2 regions of the Bacillus sp. FAU18 genome follow, and region 2 is predicted to be linked to the other one. Evidence: riboswitches for the same ligand, from Rfam matches in the RefSeq annotation. Region 2 holds a riboswitch; the other holds the start of a gene.

Region 1 (3,107 bases), on a different contig from region 2:
ATGCCGGTATTCAGCACGTCGCTCCGATTGAAGAGTTTCCGACAGAAACCTTTGAACAGCTGATCAAGGTCATGCTGACGGCGCCCTTTATTGCAATGAAGCATGTTTTTCCGATCATGAAAAAACAGCAGTTTGGCAGAATCATTAATATCGCGTCTGTTAATGGATTAGTCGGCTTTGCAGGGAAATCCGCTTATAATAGCGCCAAGCACGGCGTCATTGGACTCACAAAAGTCGGGGCGCTGGAAGGCGCGCCCCACGGCATAACAGTCAATGCGCTCTGCCCGGGTTATGTCGATACCCAGCTTGTACGCAATCAGCTTAGCGATCTATCGAAAACTAGAAATGTCCCTTACGACTCTGTACTTGAACAAGTCATTTTTCCGCTTGTGCCGCAAAAGCGACTGCTTTCCGTCAAGGAAATTGCGGATTATGCCGTGTTTTTGGCAAGCGAGAAGGCGAAGGGCGTCACTGGGCAGGCTGTCGTCCTTGATGGGGGCTACACCGCACAGTGACATAAAAAAACACACTTGCTCCGCTAGGGAATCAAGTGTGTTTTTTCTTTGCTTATTTCCAAACATCATTAGCGATCTCAACCACATGGCGGAGCTTCGCCCATTGCTGTTCTTCAGTCAGCTTGTTGCCTTCCTCAGTTGAAGCAAATCCGCATTGAGGGCTGAGGCAAAGCTGGTCTAAGCTTACATAACGGGACGCTTCTTCGATACGACGTTTCACGTCATCCGGATTTTCAAGCTCACCGAATTTAGATGTCACTAAGCCAAGAACAAGCTGAAGATCAGACCGTTTTACGTAACGGAGAGGCTCAAATCCGCCTGAGCGTGAATCATCATACTCTAAGAAAAGTCCGTCAAGATTCAAGCCGTCAAAAATGGTTTCGGCGGCTGCGTCATAGCCGCCTTCCGCTGTCCAAGTGGACTGGAAGTTGCCGCGGCAAATATGCATGGTTACCGTCAAGTCATCCGGGCGGTCTGCAATCGCGTCGTTAATCGATTTCGCAAACAGCTGGCGAAGCTCATCAGGCGTTGTTCCGAACGCTTCGATTTGTTTTAAGCCTTTTTCTGATAAGAAAACGGCCCACGCTGTATCATCAAGCTGGAGGTAGCGGCAGCCTCTGTCATAAAACGCTTGAATCGCTTTTTTATATGCTTTGGATACATCATGCTGGAAAAGGTGATAATCTTTTTTATACGCATCCTTTTCCAGTTTTCCGCGGAAAAACAGCATATTCGGGCTTGGAATCGTCATCTTTGGCGTCGCGTCACCGGCAATGCTATGGAGAAACGAATAATCTTCAAGCATTGGGTGAGTTGAAAAGTCGATATCACCTGTGACTTTAATGCCGCGTGCTTTTGTCTGTACGTTATGGAATTGGATTCCGTGCTCAGGAGTAAACGGCTCAACGCCATCTAAGTTTTCCAGGAAATCAAAGTGCCACCATGCTCTGCGGAATTCACCGTCTGTCACGACGTTCAGGCCGGTTTCCTTCTGTTTTTCCACAATGCGGATGATTTCATCGTTTTCAATTTGGCGAAGCTGTTCAGCGGTCATTTCGCCGGCCGCTTTTTGCAGCCGCGCTTTTTTAACGGGCTCAGATCTCAACAGGCTTCCGACTTGATCCGCGCGAAACGGCGGTTTTTTTCTTTGAAGTGATTTTTGTTCTGCGGGTGTTGTTTGGTGTGACATGTTGTCCATTCCTTCTTTCCATTCAAATATAAAAAAGCTCTTCCTTTGGATAAGGAAGAGCTTGCGTGACAATCTCAACCTTATCTTCAAGAGCAATCATTGCTCTAAAGGATTTAGCACCATTCTGTTAAACAGCGGTTGCCGGGTATCGCAGGGCCAGTCCCTCCACCTCTCTTGATAAGGAAAACCTTTTTATGAAATTTTCTGATAGTATCTATTATTCACACATTTTCTATTTCTGTCAATGATAGATTATCTCCACACATCGTTGGCAATGTCGATGACATGGCGAAGCTTTGCCCATTGCTGCTCCTCTGTCAGAAGGTTGCCTTCTTCTGTAGAGGCGAAACCGCACTGCGGGCTCAGGCATAGCTGGTCCAAGCTGACAAAACGCGCGGCTTCATTGATGCGGCGTTTCACATCCTCAGGATTTTCAAGCTCGCCGTATTTCGATGTGATCAAGCCGAGCACAATTTGCAGATCCTTGCGCTTCACAAAACGGAGCGGATCAAAGTTTCCGGAGCGGTCATCATCGTATTCCAAGAAAAGGCCGTCAAGGTTTAAGCCGTCCAAAATCGTTTCCGCTACAGCGTCGTACCCTCCTGATGCCGCCCATGTTGAGCGGAAGTTGCCGCGGCAAATGTGCATTGTGATCGTTAAATCGTCAGGCCGGTCTGCGACGGCATCGTTAATTGTTTTGGCAAATATGGCTGGCAATGTTTCTGGATCACCGCCGAGCGCCCGGACAACCTCTCTGCCTTTTTCCTCAAAGAAGAGAGACCATGACGTATCATCGAGCTGGAGATAACGGCAGCCAGCATCATAGAAGGCTTTGATTGCTTTTTTGTATGCTTGGGCCAGGTCATGAAAATATTCCTCTTGATCGTCATAAATCCCTTTATCCGCCTTTTCGCCAAAAAACAGCATATTTGGGCTGGGAATGGTCAATTTTGGCGTCGCGTTACCGGCAATCTCATGTAAAAATTGATAATCAGCAAGCGCTGGGTGGCTCGTAAAATCGAGTTTTCCCGTCACTTTGATGCTGCGCGCTTTCGTTTTTGTGTTATGGAACTGAATCCCCTCAGCCGGGATGAACGGTTCCACACCGTCAAGCCCTTCCAGGAAGTCATAATGCCACCAGGAACGCCGGAATTCCCCGTCTGTTACCACGTTGAGACCGATTTCTTTTTGTTTTTCCACGATGCGGGTGATCTCTTGATTTTCGATATCACGAAGCTGTTCCGCTGTCATCTCACCAGCCGCTTTTTTTTGCCGGGCTTCCTTCACCGGAACGGAACGAAGCAAACTGCCGACATGATCGGCGCGGAAAGGTGCTTTGCGTTGTTTTTCTGTTTTTTGTCCTGCAACATTCGTTTGTTGAGCCATGTTATTCGCCTCTTTTC
Region 2 (3,107 bases):
GCCGTATGATTGAACCCAGGCATATTTAGTGAAGGCGAAACCGGCCAGCTTTTCACCGAAGTATTCGACCATGTCTGTCCGTTCAAATTCGCCGTGAACAAGGACATCAAGCTCCAATTCTTCCTGAATATCAATCCATCTTTTTGTTTCCGCATTGATAAAGTTTTGATACTGTTCATCGGACCACTCAGCTTTCCGCCATTTTTGGCGTGCGCTCCGCACTTCAGCAGACTGCGGGAAGCTGCCGATCGTTGTCGTCGGCAAAAGCGGAAGGCCGAGAGATTCATTTTGCAGGGCTAAACGTTCTTCAAACGGAATCGGACGCTTGAAGTCTTTATCAGTTAATTGCTCAAGCTCTTTCTTTTGTTCAGAATTGGCGCCTGTTGCAAACTGTTTAAGCGCCTGGATATCAGCCTTAGCCTGCTGAATCTCTTCGCTGATCGCCGCTTTTCCTGATACTAAACCTTCTTTCAAAGCTGTCAGCTCGGCCAGCTTCTCTTTTGCGTAGGACAATCCGTTCAATAGGTCTTTTTCCAAATGCTCATCAGGGTGTTTCGCTACCGGAACATGTAGCAGGCTGCTGGAAGGCTGAATCCACAGTTCATCAACTTTTGCAATGCTGAGAATATCAAGAACGGCATCGAGACGCTCTTCAAGGTCCGCTTTCCAAATGTTGCGTCCGTCGATAACGCCGGCTGCCAGCACTTTGTCTGTCGGAAAACCATGTGTTTTAAGCTGTTCTAGGTTTCTGCCTTTGTCGTGAACGAAATCAAGGCCAATTCCCTGAACCGGGTAAGAGATCAGCTCTTCATACGCATCAACAGAATCAAAATACGTCTGCAAAAGCACATTCAAGGATGAAAGCTCACTTGTAATGCTTTCAAATAACTCTTTTGCGCCGCGGACATCTTCACTAGAGGCGGTAACGAGCGCCGGCTCATCGATTTGAACCCATTTTACGCCTTCTTCTTCAAGCTCTTTCAAAAGCTGTACATATAATGGCACAAGGCGTTTTTGGATCGCTTTTGCTTCGGACGGTTCATAGCCTTTAGCGAGCGTAACGAACGTATAAGGGCCGACAATCACAGGCTTTGTTTCCACACCGTATTCCTGTTTGATCCGGCGATAATCTTCGAGTTGTTTGTTTCTTGTCAGACGGAACTCAATGCTCTCGTCATATTCCGGAACGATGTAATGGTAATTTGTATTAAACCATTTTGTCATTTCACTAGATACAGCGTCTTTGATTCCGCGGGCGATAGCGAAGTATGTATCGGTAGCGTCAGTCAAATGTCTGAACCGTTTCGGGATCCAGTTGAAGCTGACTGCTGTGTCGAGTACATGGTCATACTGTGTGAAATCAGAAACAGGCACAACATCAATCTGCTGGTCAATTTGTGTTTTTACTGCGGATAAAAATAGTTCGTCGATTTGCTTTAAAAACGTATCTTTATCAGTACTGCCTTTCCAATACGCTTCAAGTGCTTTTTTCCATTCCCGGTTCAGTCCGATTCTCGGAAATCCTAAATTCGATGTTTTGATGGTTGTCATTGTTTCTCCTCCTTTATATGTAAAACACTCTCTTTAACCCGCGGATACAGGCTGCTAAGAGGTTTTCTCACAACAAAAAGCCTCTTTCCCATGAGAGAAAGAGGCTTTTCTACGTAAAACACTGCCTCTCTCATCTCTCAGACACAATCTGATGGAATTAGCACCGTGCCTTATGAGACATCAGTCTCGGCGCGAAAAGCAGTGCGCCCCATTTCACAATGGCATTACGGTCGGTTGCTGTTGGGGTCAAAAGGCCAATCCCTCGCCCAACTCTCGATAAGAGAAAATGTTATTAATTTTTTGAAAAGTTGAATCATTTGTTGGTAATCTTAACAGTAATTCAAATTCATTGTCAACATAGAATTTGAAATTTTTATTTACATGATGTGGTGTATATTATATAAGAAAAATAATCTTATAGGGTCAACAAATGTGATTGCTCTGCTTTTTCTGCGAGCTCATCAGGAGCTGTTAAATACAGGAATCCATTGCCTGCCAGCGTTTTTGCAATATCAAGAGGAAGTGTCCTGCGGATTAGCTGTGCGAAAACCTCAGATTCAGAAAGCTTTCTTTGAAATGATTCTTCTTCATAGCTTTTGATTAAAGCAAGCGCACCGCTGACATGAGGGGCAGCCATTGAAGTGCCGGTCAGCTTACCGTACTTCTTGTTGGGAAGGGTGGATAAGATGTTTTCTCCTGGTGCCACAAGGTCAATCTCTTTATTTGCGTTAGAAAATTCTGACAATTCTCGCGCTACAGAAACAGATCCAACTGCAATCACTTCATTATAAGCTGCGGGGTAGGAAAGCTCTTCTGTGCGTTCGTCGCCGTCACCTTCATTTCCCGCTGCACAAACGACAAGCACTCCGTTTTTCACTGCGTTTTTCACTGCTTCTTTTAGCTCTGGCACATCGCTTGGCCCTCCAAGGGACATTGAGATGATGTCGACTTTCTGTTCCACCGCGTAGTTGATGCCGTTAATTATCCATTCGTATTGTCCGCTGCCGTTCTCGCCGCCAAGAACCTTCACAATCAATAGGCTTGCCTCAGGCGCGACTCCGGCAATGCCTCCGTTTGAATCATTAGCTGCAATTGTTCCGGCGACGTGTGTGCCGTGTCCGTTGTAGTCGGAAATCGCATCTTCCTTGCCGCCGTCGTCATCCGTGAAGTTCTTTCCGCCGATGATTTGATTTTTTAAATCAGGGTGGCTTGTGTCGCAGCCCGTGTCTAATACAGCAACTTTAATATTTTTGCCTTTTACCCCTTTTGCCCACATTTCTGGCGCCTTAATCACTTTAATGCCCTCAGGAAGCTCGTTTACATCCATGATCTGCTCATTCGTCACATACGGGATCAAGCGGATTTCACCATTCATAAAAAAGCCCTCCTTTTTTATGCTTTCAAGTGGATTCAAGGGTGTTGCCTCATATTATATGAAAAAAGCAAGCGCTCGGACAGAGCCATTTGAAGCATTTTGAAAAAATAGGATACACACCAAAGAATTAGTAATCTTCAAAATATTGGATGGCTTCGGCGTGTATGACTGGGATTCAACT

The links. A riboswitch is a leader RNA that binds a small molecule or an ion and turns the genes downstream of it on or off. The one in region 2 is predicted to bind S-adenosylmethionine.
Region 1: another riboswitch for S-adenosylmethionine. It lies ahead of AC0OMU_RS20755 (5-methyltetrahydropteroyltriglutamate--homocysteine S-methyltransferase); the one in region 2 lies ahead of metE (5-methyltetrahydropteroyltriglutamate--homocysteine S-methyltransferase).

What each region holds. Positions count from the first base shown of each region.
Region 1 is NZ_JBVYHZ010000004.1:1,884,781-1,887,887, reverse strand. Features, by position in the region: gene AC0OMU_RS20760 (3-hydroxybutyrate dehydrogenase) at 1-515, shown strand, start outside; gene AC0OMU_RS20755 (5-methyltetrahydropteroyltriglutamate--homocysteine S-methyltransferase) at 568-1,704, opposite strand; SAM riboswitch class I at 1,782-1,888, opposite strand; gene AC0OMU_RS20750 (5-methyltetrahydropteroyltriglutamate--homocysteine S-methyltransferase) at 1,957-3,090, opposite strand.
Region 2 is NZ_JBVYHZ010000003.1:660,751-663,857, forward strand. Features, by position in the region: gene metE (5-methyltetrahydropteroyltriglutamate--homocysteine S-methyltransferase) at 1-1,551, opposite strand, end outside; SAM riboswitch class I at 1,679-1,834, opposite strand; gene isp (serine protease Isp) at 1,967-2,926, opposite strand.